2 regions of the Streptomyces sp. DSM 41931 genome follow, and region 2 is predicted to be linked to the other one. Evidence: riboswitches for the same ligand, from Rfam matches in the RefSeq annotation. Region 2 holds a riboswitch; the other holds the start of a gene.
What was found. Region 2 has a riboswitch for glycine ahead of gcvT (glycine cleavage system aminomethyltransferase GcvT). Riboswitches for the same ligand answer to the same signal wherever they lie in the genome.
Positions count from the first base shown of each region.

Region 1 (6,857 bases), 4.1 Mb from region 2:
GGCTCGCCGAGTGGGAGTCGTACGGCCTGCTCGTCCCGGTGGGGGACGGGGTGTACGACGCGGAGGCGGTCACCGTCGCCGGGCTGCTCATGGAACTGGGGCGGTACGGGATCGAGCCCCGCCATCTGCGGGCCATGAAGGCGGCCGCCGAGCGGGAGGCCGGGCTGGTGGAGCAGGTCGTCGCGCCGCTGCGGCGCCACCGCAACCCGCAGACCAGGGCGCATGCCGAAGACCGCACCAAGGAACTGGCCGGTCTCACCATGAAGCTGCACGCGGCGCTGGTGCGGTCGGCGCTCGGGGTGCGGCTGCCCTGAGGACCCTCGAGAAGCAGCACAGGGCCGCCGGATCGGCCACCCGATCCCGGCCCGACTACCCAAACGTCCCGGGCACGGCCTAGGGTTGCTGTGTGAACGAGCTCGATGTCGTAGGTGTCCGGGTGGAAATGCCCTCCAACCAACCGATCGTGCTGTTGCGTGAAGTGGGCGGCGACCGCTACCTCCCCATCTGGATCGGCCCCGGGGAGGCGACGGCCATCGCCTTCGCCCAGCAGGGCATGGCGCCCGCACGGCCGCTGACCCACGACCTGTTCAAGGACGTGCTGGAGGCCGTGGGACAGGAGCTCACGGAAGTGCGCATCACCGACCTGCGCGAAGGCGTGTTCTACGCCGAGCTGGTCTTCGCCAGCGGTGTCGAGGTGAGCGCCCGCCCCTCCGACGCCATAGCTCTCGCCCTGCGTACGGGGACCCCGATCTACGGAAGCGACACGGTGCTGGACGACGCCGGCATCGCCATTCCGGACGAGCAGGAGGACGAGGTGGAGAAGTTCCGCGAGTTCCTCGACCAGATCTCGCCCGAGGACTTCGGGAGCAGCAACCAGTGAGCCGTTTCCCGCGGACCTGGCGTCGGTCGCGGCCCGCGCCGAGAACATTCGGCTAGCCTTTCCCCGCGACGGGGTACGGGAAACCACTCTTAGGGTGATTATCACTCGGCGTGCCGAGTGTGGCGATCGTTGACGCACCCTTGGTGACTGCCTACCGTCGAGGAGGCAGGTCAAGGACGGAGGTCGGCGTGAGAAGCAGCGGCGACGGTACGGCGGGGGGTGCCCCCGGACGCGTTTTCGGGGCGGGCGGGCCGTATCCTCCCCAGAGCTCTCCGCTCCGCTCGGGCGGGGGCCATCCCGCGCGCGGCGGTGCGATCGAGCCCGCTCCGCAGCGACCGACGGCCGTTCCGAGCGGTGGAGGGGCGGCGGCCATGGCGACCGAGGAGATCGGCTACCGGGGGCCCACGGCCTGCGCCGCGGCCGGCATCACCTACCGCCAGCTCGACTACTGGGCGCGCACGGGGCTGGTCGAGCCGAGCGTGCGCCCCGCCCACGGGTCCGGCACACAGCGGCTGTACAGCTTCCGCGACGTCGTCGTGCTGAAGATCGTGAAGCGGTTCCTGGACACCGGCGTGTCCCTGCAGAACATCCGCACCGCCGTCCAGCACCTGCGCGAGCGCGGCTTCAGCGACCTGGAGCGCATGACGCTGATGAGCGACGGCGCGACGGTCTACGAGTGCACGTCGCCCGACGAGGTCCACGCCCTGCTGCAGGGCGGCCAGGGCGTCTTCGGCATCGCCGTGGGCGTGGTGTGGCGGGACGTCGAGAGCGCGCTGTCGCAGCTGCACGGCGAGCGTGTCGACACGGGGGAGACCCTGATCGGCCACAACCCGATGGACGAGCTGGCCCGGCGCAGGAACCGCGCGGTCTGAGCCCGCGCCGCGCGGGGCCCGGCCCGACGAGGACGTTGTCAGTGGCGTAGGGCAGCATCGGAGATGTGAGATCCGCTCCCACGATCCTGCATCTCGACATGGATGCCTTCTACGCCTCGGTGGAGCAGGCGTCCAAGCCGAGTCTGCGCGGCAAGGCCGTGATCGTGGGCGGTCTCGGGCCTCGTGGCGTGGTCGCCACCGCCTCATACGAGGCGCGCGTGCTGGGCGTGCACTCCGCGATGCCCATGTCCCAGGCCCGGCGGCTCGCGCCGAACGCCGCGTATCTGGTGCCCCGGTTCGCGCTGTACCGCTCGATCAGCGACCAGGTGATGGCGCTGCTGCGCGCCCTGTCGCCCCTGGTGGAGCCGCTCAGCCTCGACGAGGCGTTCGTCGATCTGGAGGCCGGGGGCACGGCGTGGGACGAGCGGTCGGCGCGGCTGGCCGGCACGAAGCTGCGCGCCGACATCCGCGCGGTCACGGGACTGACCGGCTCCGTGGGGCTGGCCGCCTCCAAGATGCTGGCGAAGATCGCCTCGGAGGAGGCGAAGCCGGACGGGCTGGTCGTGATCGAGCCCGGCACCGAGCGCGCGATGCTGGAGCCGATGCCGGTGCGGACCCTCCCGGGTGTCGGACCCGCCACCGGCGACCATCTGCGGCGGGCCGGCATCCACACGGTCGGCGAGATCGCCGAGGCGGGCGAGGACGAACTGGTGCGGCTGCTGGGCAAGGCGCACGGGCACGCGCTGTACGCGATGGCGCTGGCCCGCGACGACCGGCCCGTCGTCGCCGAGCGCGAGACGAAGTCGGTGTCCGTCGAGGACACGTACGACGTGGACATCCACGACCGGGTGCGAGTCGGCCTGGAGGTGCAGCGGCTCGCCGACCGCTGCGTGCGCAGGCTGCGCGGCGCGGGGCTGTCCGGACGCACCATCGTGCTGAAGGTGCGGCGGTACGACTTCTCCACGCTGACCCGGTCCGAGACGCTGCGGGGCCCCACCGACGACCCGGCCGTCGTCCGGGAGGCGGCTGCGCGGCTGCTGGACTCGGTGGACACCACGGGCGGCGTACGGCTGCTGGGCGTCGGCGTCAGCGGGCTGGCGGACTACACGCAGGAGGACCTGTTCGCCCAGGCGGCGGGCGGTGCGGGGGAGGAGACGCCGGAGGGCGAGGAACCCGAGACGGCGCCCGAGCCGCGCCCGGAGACCCCCGCCGAGCGGCGCTGGCCCGCGGGCCACGACGTCCGGCACGCCGAGCACGGGCACGGGTGGGTGCAGGGCAGCGGACTGGGCCGCGTGACGGTCCGCTTCGAGACCCCCGGCTCGGCGCCGGGCCGTGTGAAGACGTTTCGCGTCGACGACCCGGCGCTCGAGCCCGCGGACCCGCTGCCGTTGGTGGACGATCCACCGGACCTGCTCGAGACGACGACCCGGGGGACACCGGACGCGCCGTCGCGGCCTCGGCCGCTGGAAGCCTGACCCGCTGCCGGTGGAGCCGGCCACCCGCCGTGGGCGAGGGTGGTGCAGATCGCCGCGGGCCGGCCCAGGCACAGGTTCCGAGAGACCGCCGCCCCCGGTGGCGTCAGGCGTGTCCCTCCTGGCCCGCCAGCTTGCCGAAGTCGCGGTCCGGGAGCGGGGGAGGGAAGGCCACGTCCAGGCCGTAGTGGTGGTACAGCTGGAGCTCCTGCTCCGGGGACAGATGGCGGCCGACGCCGAAGTCGGGGGCGTCCTTGATGAGGGACCGTTCGAACGGCACGTGCAGGGCCCCGTCGACCAGCTCGCTGGGCTCCAGGGGCACGAAGGCGTCCCGGCTGAACAGGCCGGTGCGTATCGCCGCCCACTCCGGCACACCGGTGGCGTCGTCGAGGTAGACCTCGTCGATCGTGCCGATGCGGGTGCCGTTGCGGTCGTACGCCTTGCGGCCGATGAGGTGACGCGGGTCGATGTCGGTCTGCACAGGCCCTCCACTCCTCGCGAGTCATCCGTTAGCACCACAAAACGGCACAATCGGCGGAACGGCCACTCGAAGGCCGGGGTCCGGACCTCGCTGGTAGGCTGGCAACGGCCGCTGATCCCGTGCGGGAGAGTCCTCCAGGCACCACCGGAGGCGCCGAAGGAGCAAATCCTCCCCGGAATCTCTCAGGCACACGTACCGCACGGACGAGGTCACTCTGGAAAGCAGGGCGGGTGTCGACGGCTTCCGCTCTCACCGACGGTGAAAACCGGACCGCCCTCGGCGTTCCGGTGAAACTCTCAGGTTGAGATGACAGAGGGGGAGGCCGTCCGGGCACCTGCGCCGTGGTGCCCCTCGAAGGTCGTCGGACCAGGAGGCCTCCTCAATGACTGCCCCCCGCACCCCGCTCTCCGAGCTCGAACAGGGAATCCCCTTCGAGCAGCGCCACATCGGCCCCGACCACGAGGCCCGGGCGAAGATGCTGGCCCAGGTGGGCTACGGCTCGCTCGACGAGCTGACCGCCGCCGCCGTGCCCGACGTGATCAAGAACGCCGACGCGCTGGACCTGCCGGGCGCCCGCAGCGAGGCCGAGGTGCTCGCCGAGCTGCGCGCCCTCGCCGGCCGCAACCAGGTCCTCGGCTCCATGATCGGCCTGGGCTACTACGGCACGTTCACCCCGCCCGTCATCCTGCGCAACGTCATGGAGAACCCCGCCTGGTACACGGCGTACACGCCGTACCAGCCGGAGATCTCGCAGGGCCGGCTCGAGGCGCTGCTGAACTTCCAGACGATGGTCGCCGATCTCACCGGCCTGCCCACGTCCGGCGCCTCCCTGCTCGACGAGGGCACCGCGGCCGCCGAGGCGATGGCGCTGTCCCGGCGCATGGGCAAGAACAAGAAGGGCCTCTTCCTGGTCGACGCGGACGCCCTGCCGCAGACCGTCGCCGTGATCGAGACCCGCGCCGAGCCGACCGGCGTCGAGGTCGTCGTCGCCGACCTGAGCGACGGCATCCCCGCCGAGCTCGACGGCCGTGAGATCAACGGCGTCCTGATCCAGTACCCGGGCGCGTCCGGCGCCGTCCGGCACATCAAGCCGGTGATCGACCAGGCACACGAGCGCGGCGCGCTCGTCACCGTCGCCGCCGACCTGCTCGCCCTCACCCTGCTGAAGTCCCCCGGCGAGCTGGGCGCGGACATCGCGGTGGGCACCACGCAGCGCTTCGGCGTCCCCATGGGCTTCGGCGGACCGCACGCCGGCTACATGGCCGTCCAGGACAAGATGGCCCGCAGCCTGCCCGGCCGCCTCGTCGGCGTCTCCGTCGACGCCGACGGCAACAAGGCCTACCGCCTGGCCCTGCAGACGCGTGAGCAGCACATCCGCCGCGAGAAGGCCACCAGCAACATCTGCACCGCGCAGGTGCTGCTCGCCGTCATGGCCGGCATGTACGCCGTTTACCACGGCCCCGAGGGCCTGCGGACCATCGCCCGCCGCACCCACCGCTACGCCGCGATCCTCGCCGAGGGCCTGCGCTCCGGCGGCGCCGAGGTGGTCCACGGCTCCTACTTCGACACCCTCACCGTGCGGGTCGCCGGGCGGGCCCCCGAGGTCGTCGCCGCCGCCCGTGACCACGGCGTCAACCTGCGCCTCGTCGACGCCGACACCGTCTCCGTCGCCTGCGACGAGACCACCACCCGCGACCAGGTCTCCGCCGTGTGGCGCGCCTTCGGCGTGCAGGCCGATGTCGAGGCGCTGGACGCCTCCGCGTCCGACGCCCTGCCGGAGGCGCTGCTGCGCACCGACGACTACCTCACCCACCCGGTGTTCCACCAGCACCGCTCCGAGACGGCCATGCTGCGCTACCTGCGCCGCCTCGCCGACCGCGACTACGCGCTGGACCGCGGCATGATCCCGCTGGGCTCCTGCACCATGAAGCTCAACGCGACCACCGAGATGGAGCCGGTCACCTGGCCCGAGTTCGGCCAGCTGCACCCGTTCGTCCCGGCCGAGCAGGCCGAGGGCTATCTCACGCTCATCCGCGAGCTGGAGGACCGTCTCGCCGAGGTCACCGGCTACGACAAGGTGTCCCTCCAGCCCAACGCCGGCTCCCAGGGCGAGCTGGCCGGTCTGCTCGCCGTCCGCGGCTACCACCGCGCCAACGGCGACGAGCAGCGCACCGTCTGCCTGATCCCGTCCTCCGCGCACGGCACCAACGCCGCGTCCGCCGTGATGGCCGGCATGAAGGTCGTCGTCGTCAGGACCGCCGAGAACGGCGAGGTCGACGTCGAGGACCTGCGCGCCAAGATCGAGCAGCACCGCGACGAGCTGGCCGTGCTGATGATCACGTACCCGTCGACGCACGGCGTGTTCGAGGAGCACGTCGCCGACATCTGCGCCCAGGTGCACGAGGCCGGCGGCCAGGTGTACGTCGACGGCGCCAACCTCAACGCCCTGGTCGGCCTGGCCAAGCCGGGCCACTTCGGCGGCGACGTCTCCCACCTGAACCTGCATAAGACGTTCTGCATCCCGCACGGCGGCGGCGGTCCCGGCGTCGGCCCGGTCGGCGTCCGCGCCCACCTCGCCCCGTACCTGCCGAACCACCCGCTGCAGCCGGAGGCCGGACCGGAGACGGGCGTCGGACCCATCTCGGCGGCCCCGTGGGGCTCGGCGGGCATCCTGCCCATCTCCTGGGCGTACGTCCGGCTGATGGGCGGCGAGGGCCTGAAGCGGGCCACACAGGTGGCCGTGCTCAGCGCCAACTACATCGCCAAGCGCCTCGAGCCGCACTACCCGGTGCTCTACACCGGCCCCGGCGGGCTGGTCGCGCACGAGTGCATCATCGACCTGCGCCCGCTCACCAAGGCGACCGGCGTGACGGTCGACGACGTGGCCAAGCGCCTCATCGACTACGGCTTCCACGCGCCGACGATGTCCTTCCCGGTGGCCGGCACGCTGATGATCGAGCCCACCGAGTCCGAGGACCTCACCGAGCTCGACCGGTTCTGCGAGGCGATGATCGCCATCCGCGCCGAGATCGAGAAGGTCGGCTCCGGCGAGTGGCCCGCGGACGACAACCCGCTGCGCAACGCCCCGCACACGGCGTCCGTGCTCGGTGGGGAGTGGGAGCACGCCTACACCCGCGAGGAGGCCGTGTTCC
Region 1 is NZ_CP189902.1:927,188-934,044, reverse strand. It holds gene ACP7TJ_RS04535 (MerR family transcriptional regulator) at 1-314, shown strand, start outside; gene ACP7TJ_RS04530 (bifunctional nuclease family protein) at 407-880, shown strand; gene ACP7TJ_RS04525 (MerR family transcriptional regulator) at 1,069-1,752, shown strand; gene ACP7TJ_RS04520 (DNA polymerase IV) at 1,818-3,227, shown strand; gene ACP7TJ_RS04515 (PRC-barrel domain-containing protein) at 3,331-3,705, opposite strand; glycine riboswitch at 3,818-3,913, shown strand; gene gcvP (aminomethyl-transferring glycine dehydrogenase) at 4,088-6,857, shown strand, end outside.
Region 1: it holds a riboswitch for glycine, as region 2 does, so the genes downstream of both, gcvP (aminomethyl-transferring glycine dehydrogenase) here and gcvT (glycine cleavage system aminomethyltransferase GcvT) in region 2, are expected to answer to the same signal.

Region 2 (6,857 bases):
GGGACACGGCCCTCGGCCTGCTCCTGCCGGGCGACGCGGACTCCGCGCGCGCGGACTGGCGGTACGCGGGGGAGGCGTACCGCGACGCGGTGCGCCGGCTCGCCGTCCTCCTGGCGGCGGAAGGGACGGACCCCCGAACGGTCGCGCGCCTCGCCGCCCGGCTCCGGGAGATCCTCGGACTGCCGCCCCTCGGGTGAACGCGGACCGGCCCCTCAGCACTCGATGATGTTCACCGCGAGCCCGCCCCGCGCCGTCTCCTTGTACTTCACCGACATGTCCGCCCCGGTCTCCTTCATGGTCTTGATGACCTTGTCCAGGGACACCTTGTGCGAGCCGTCGCCGCGCATCGCCATCCGGGCGGCGGTCACCGCCTTCACCGCGGCCATGCCGTTGCGCTCGATGCACGGGATCTGCACCAGGCCGCCGACGGGGTCGCAGGTCAGGCCCAGGTTGTGCTCCATGCCGATCTCGGCCGCGTTCTCCACCTGCTCGGGGGAGCCGCCCAGCACCTCCGCCAGCGCGCCCGCCGCCATCGAGCAGGCGGAGCCCACCTCGCCCTGGCAGCCGACCTCGGCGCCGGAGATGGAGGCGTTCTCCTTGAAGAGCATGCCGATGGCGCCCGCCGCGAGCAGGAAGCGGACCACGCCCTCCTCGTCGGCGCCCGGCACGAAGTTCATGTAGTAGTGCAGGACGGCCGGGATGATGCCGGCCGCGCCGTTCGTCGGGGCCGTGACGACCCGGCCGCCGGCCGCGTTCTCCTCGTTCACCGCCATCGCGTAGAGGGTGATCCACTCCATCGCGAGCGCCTGGGGGTCGCCCTCGGAGCGCAGCTTGCGGGCGGTGGTGGCGGCCCGGCGGCGGACCTTCAGTCCGCCCGGCAGGATGCCCTCGCGGGACATGCCCCGCTCCACGCAGGCCCGCATCACGCGCCAGATCTCCAGCAGCCCTTCGCGGATCTCCTCCTCGGTCCGCCAGGCGCGCTCGTTCTCCAGCATCAGCGCGGAGATCGACAGGCCGGTCTCCTGGGTGAGGCGCAGCAGCTCGTCACCCGTGCGGAAGGGGTACTTCAGCACGGTGTCGTCGAGCTTGATCCGGTCCGCGCCCACCGCGTCCTCGTCGACGACGAAACCGCCGCCCACCGAGTAGTACGTCTTGGCCAGCAGCTCGGCGCCGGAGGAGTCGTACGCCCACAGCGTCATGCCGTTGGCGTGGTAGGGGAGCGCCTTGCGGCGGTGCAGCACCAGGTCGTCGTCGAAGGAGAAGCCGATCTCGTGCTCGCCGAGCAGCCGCAGCCGCCCGCCGTCCTTGATCTTCTCCACCCGCTCGTCGGCCGACTCCACGTCCACCGTGCGCGGCGAGTCGCCCTCCAGGCCCAGCAGCACCGCCTTGGGCGTGCCGTGGCCGTGCCCGGTGGCGCCCAGGGAGCCGTACAGCTCCGCCCGCACCGAGGCGACGGAGTCCAGAAGGTCCTCGTTGCGCAGCCGCCGGGCGAACATCCGGGCCGCCCGCATCGGGCCGACCGTGTGCGAGCTGGACGGGCCGATGCCGATCGAGAACAGGTCGAAGACCGAGATGGCCACGGGAGGACTCCTCAGGGTTCGGCGGACGACGCTGTCCACCGGGGAAGGGCGGTTCGGTGGGCCGGGCGGGGTGGTGAATCGTTCATGCGCTGCATGGTGCGGGGCACCGCGCCCACCGACCCAGTGTGCGCGATGCCCCGTAGGTCCGTACAAAAAGCGGACGGAACTACCGCAGACCGGGGTACAGCGGGTGCTTCGCGGCCAGCGCCGCGACCCGGCCCCGGAGCGCCTCGGCGTCGTACGACGGCTTCAGCGCCTGAGCGATCACGTCCGCGACCTCGGCGAAGTCCTCGGCCGTGAAGCCGCGGGTGGCGAGGGCGGGCGTGCCGATGCGCAGGCCCGAGGTGACCATCGGCGGGCGCGGGTCGTTCGGGATCGCGTTCCGGTTCACGGTGATCCCGACCTCGTGCAGCCGGTCCTCGGCCTGCTGGCCGTCCAGCTCCGAGTTCCGGAGGTCCACCAGGACGAGGTGCACGTCCGTGCCGCCGGACAGCACGTCCACGCCCACGGCCTTCACGTCGTCCCGCACCAGACGCTCGGCGAGGATGCGCGCGCCCTCCAGGGTGCGGCGCTGGCGCTCCTTGAACTCCTCCGAGGCGCAGACCTTGAAGGCGACCGCCTTGGCGGCGACCACGTGCTCCAGCGGACCGCCCTGCTGGCCGGGGAACACCGCGGAGTTGATCTTCTTGGCCAGCTCGGCCGTGGAGAGGATCACACCGCCGCGCGGACCGCCGAGGGTCTTGTGCGTGGTGGTGGTCACCACGTGGGCGTGCGGCACCGGGTTCGGGTGCAGGCCCGCGGCGACCAGACCGGCGAAGTGCGCCATGTCGACCATCAGGTACGCGCCGACCTCGTCGGCGATCCGGCGGAACGCGGCGAAGTCCAGCTGACGCGGGTACGCCGACCAGCCGGCCACGATCAGCTTCGGCTTGTTCTCCTTGGCGAGGCGCTCGACCTCGGCCATGTCGACCTGGCCGTCGTCGCCCACGTGGTAGGCGACCACGTTGTAGAGCTTGCCGGAGAAGTTGATCTTCATGCCGTGGGTCAGGTGCCCGCCGTGCGCGAGGTTCAGACCCATGATCGTGTCGCCCGGCTTGAGCAGCGCGAACATCGCGGCCGCGTTGGCCTGGGCGCCCGAGTGCGGCTGGACGTTGGCGTGCTCGGCGCCGAACAGCTCCTTCACCCGGTCGATGGCGATCTGCTCGATCACGTCGACGTGCTCGCAGCCGCCGTAGTAGCGGCGGCCGGGGTAGCCCTCTGCGTACTTGTTGGTGAGGACCGAGCCCTGGGCCTCCATGACCGCGACCGGGGCGAAGTTCTCCGAGGCGATCATCTCGAGGGTGGACTGCTGCCGGTGCAGCTCGGCGTCGACCGCGGCGGCCACCGCCGGGTCGAGCTCGTGCAGAGGCGTGTTCAGAAGCGACATACGGCTACGGCTCCTCAGCCCGCGATGAACGCGTCGTACTCGGCGGCGGACAGCAGGTCGGCCGGCTCGTCGGTGACCCGCACCTTGAACAGCCAGCCGCCCTCGAAGGGGGCCGAGTTCACCAGCGCCGGGTCGTTCACCACGTCCTCGTTGACCTCGGTGACCTCGCCGGAGACGGGGGAGTACAGGTCGCTGACGGACTTGGTGGACTCCAGCTCGCCGCAGGTCTCGCCCGCGCTCACCGTGTCACCGACCTCGGGGAGCTGGACGAAGACCACGTCGCCGAGCGCGTTGGCCGCGTGCTCCGTGATGCCGACCGTCGACACGCCGTCCTCGGCGGCCGACAGCCACTCGTGCTCCTTGCTGTAGCGCAGCTGCTGGGGGTTGCTCATGGCCTGAATTCTCCTGTACGCGGGAAACTGCTGATGACGGGGAGGGAGCGCGAAGCGGCCGGACGGGTGGGACCCCCGTGCCGCGGTGGCGCGAAAGCCGCCCGGAGGCCGGCTACGACGGTGTCACTTCTGCCGCTTGTAGAACGGCAGCGCCACGACGTCGTACGGCTCGTGGCTGCCGCGGATGTCCACACCGACGCCCTCGGCGCCCGGCTCCGCGTGGCGCGCGTCGACGTAGGCCATGGCGATCGGCCTGCCCAGGGTGGGGGAGGGGGCGCCGGAGGTGACCTCGCCGATCTTCTCGCCGCCGGCCACCACCGCGTACCCGGCGCGCGGCACCCGGCGGCCGTGGGCGACCAGGCCGACCAGGACGCGCGGCGGGTTCTGCGCGGCGCGCTCGGCGGCCTCGGCGAGGGCGGCGCGGCCCACGAAGTCGCCCTCCTTCTCGAACTTCACCACCCGGCCCAGACCGGCGTCGAACGGCGTGAGGGAGGTGCTCAGCTCGTTGCCGTACAGCGGCATGCCCGCCTCCAGGCGGAGCGTGTCCCGGCAGGACAGACCGCACGGCACCAGCCCGTGGGCCTCGCCCGCCTTGGTCAGCGCCTGCCACAGCTCCACCGCGTGCTCCGGCTTCACGAACAGCTCGAAGCCGTCCTCGCCGGTGTAGCCGGTGCGGGCGATGAGCGCGGGGACCCCGGCCACGGTGCCGGGCAGTCCGGCGTAGTACTTCAGGCCGTCCAGGTCGGCGTCGGTGAGGCTCTTGAGGATCGCCGGGGACTCGGGGCCCTGCACGGCCAGCAGCGCGTAGGCGTCGCGGTCGTCGCGCACCTCGGCGTCGAAGCCCGCGGCCCGCTCGGTCAGCGCGTCCAGCACCACCTGGGCGTTGGAGGCGTTGGCCACGACCATGTACTCGGTCTCGCCGAGCCGGTAGACGATCAGGTCGTCCAGGATGCCGCCGTCCTCACGGCAGATCATCGTGTAGCGGGCGCGGCCCGGCTTCACGCCCGAGATGTTGCCGACCAGCGCGTGGTCCAGCAACGCGGCGGCCTGCGGGCCGGTGACCGTGATCTCGCCCATGTGCGAGAGGTCGAAGAGGCCGGCCTTCGTGCGCACGGCGTTGTGCTCGTCGCGCTCGGAGCCGTAGCGCAGGGGCATGTCCCAGCCGGCGAAGTCGGTCATCGTCGCGCCGAGCGACCGATGCAGGGCATCGAGCGCGGTGCGGCGGGGTTCGGTACTGCTCATCGGTCGGTCTCCCAGGGCGATGGGGGTCCCTCCCATGCGAGGTCGTCCGAGCATGGGGGAGGCGAGGTCGTTCCTCCCCATCTGTCATCGGAACCTGAGAGGTTCGCCATGACCACCGCCGGAGGGAGGTCAGGACTTGCACCTTGGGTGGGGCCACCGGAGCACTGCGACGGCGGCCCGCTTTTCAGATGTGCCTCGCCCGCGCGGTAACGGTGCCTGAGAGATTCAAGGGAGGGACTTGCTCCTTCGGCGCCCCGGCGGCACACGGTGCCGGGGACTCTCCCGCGCGGATTCAAACGGCCGGTATGCAGTTGGCGCGCACATCATTGCACGCATCGCGGGACACCGGCAGGGGGACCCTTGCCGGGGGTGCACCGTTCGTGCAGGCTCGGTCACAGGGAGCTGTGACAGGCCTGTATCGGTATGAGCACGCAACCGAGGCGACCTGGCATTACCTTCTCTTTACACGCGGCGGGGATCGGACCTCCATATCCGGCCCCAGGGGGAGGACGACCACGGTGAACAGGCCCACGGCGTACGCCGGCACCACAGGCGTGGCGCTGCCGCCGCAGCACGCGGACCGGCCCGGCGGCGCCCGCGGCGCGACGCCCGCCCCCCTCGTCCAGGACCTGCGCGCCCGCTCGGGACGCAGCCCGCGCGCCCTGCTCTTCGGCCCCCGCGACCTCGTCGTCGTCACCGGACTGCCCGGCAGCGGAAAGTCCACGCTGATGCGGCGCGCGGTGCACGGCGACCGCGTCGACTCCCAGGACGCCCGCGACCGCTGGGACCGCCGTATGCCCCGTCTGCTGCCGTACGCGGCCTACCGCCCGCTGGTCCGGCTCACCCACTACGCGGGACTGCGCCGGGTGCTGCGCTCCGGCCGGCCGGTCGTCGTGCACGACTGCGGCACCCAGACCTGGGTGCGGCGCTGGCTGGCCCGCGAGGCCCGCCGCCGCGGGGCCGCGCTGCACCTGCTGGTGCTGGACGTCGCGCCCGAAGAGGCTCTGGCCGGGCAGCTGGAGCGGGGCCGCGGCGTCTCGCGCTACGCCTTCCGCCGGCACCGCACGGCGTGCGGCCGGCTGCTGGACGCGGTGGAGTCCGGCCGGGTGCCGGAGGGCTGCGCCTCGGCGGTGCTCGTCGACCGGGACGCCGCCAACGCCCTGCGCCGGATCGGCTTCACCGGCTGACCGGCTAGCCTTTCCGCCAAGCAGTGGCATCAGGCAGACGGTGGGCGACAGATGGACTTCCCGGCGGACATCCCGGACCGGACGCACTTCCACCCGCACGGCGGGTGGCCCGGCAACGAACTGGAGGAGGCGCTCTCCGCCTCCCTCGGCGTCCCCTCGGCGGGAGCACGGATCGTCGAGGTCCTCGGCCGCAGCTTCCTCTGGGTGCCGCTGCCGAGCGGCGGCGGCCCGCACAGCGGCCCCCTCGACCTGCCCACCATGGAACTGGACGGCCAGGCGTATGTGCCGGTCTTCAGCTCCGAGGAGCAGTTCCGGCAGGTCGTCGGCTCCCACATGGGCTGCACCGTCGCGCCCGCCGTGGAGTTCGCCCGCGGACTGCCCCCGCAGGCCGGCATCGTGGTCAACCCGGGCGGCACGGTCGCCGTCCCGCTGCCGCCGGCCGCGGTGGCCGACCTGTGCCGGGCCGGGCGCTCCCCGCTGGACGGTCCCGCGAGCGGCGGCCGCGTCCGGCTGTTCGAGCCGGACTGGCAGGACGACCCGGTGGACTTCCTCGCCGCGGCCTCGCAGGAGTTCGACTCCCTCGGCGTGGTGGCGACCGCCCGCCGCTGCCTGGCCGCCGTCGAGACGGCAGACCCGGTGCTGTTCGTCGGCGTGGAGCTGCTGCACTGGGAGGGCGACCCCCGCGCGCTGCCGCTGGACGCCCTCGGCCGGGCCCTTGGCCGCAGCCCCGCCCGCTGGCCGGTCAGCCTCGTCGTCCTCGACGTGGCCCAGGACCCGGTCGCCGACTGGCTGCGCGCCAAGGTCCGCCCCTTCTACCAGCGCGCCTGACGCGCCCCCCGATCCGCCGCATGCCCTCGCCTTCCGCGCACTGACCGCAGACCGCCGGAGGCCGTCGGCTTAAGCTAGGAGCATTGGCCGGCAGGGTGTTGTACGGAGGGGCGATACAAGTGAGCGCTGGCACCGCGGCGGCCGGACAGGTCGAGCACATGCTGCGCCAGGTGACGCCCGGGCGTTACGACGCCTACGAGGC
Region 2 is NZ_CP189902.1:5,015,698-5,022,554, forward strand. It holds gene ACP7TJ_RS23280 (lonely Cys domain-containing protein) at 1-197, shown strand, start outside; gene ACP7TJ_RS23285 (L-serine ammonia-lyase) at 213-1,580, opposite strand; gene glyA (serine hydroxymethyltransferase) at 1,747-3,006, opposite strand; gene gcvH (glycine cleavage system protein GcvH) at 3,021-3,398, opposite strand; gene gcvT (glycine cleavage system aminomethyltransferase GcvT) at 3,522-4,640, opposite strand; glycine riboswitch at 4,712-4,834, opposite strand; glycine riboswitch at 4,835-4,935, opposite strand; gene ACP7TJ_RS23305 (AAA family ATPase) at 5,159-5,827, shown strand; gene ACP7TJ_RS23310 (enhanced serine sensitivity protein SseB) at 5,879-6,655, shown strand; gene ACP7TJ_RS23315 (enhanced serine sensitivity protein SseB C-terminal domain-containing protein) at 6,775-6,857, shown strand, end outside.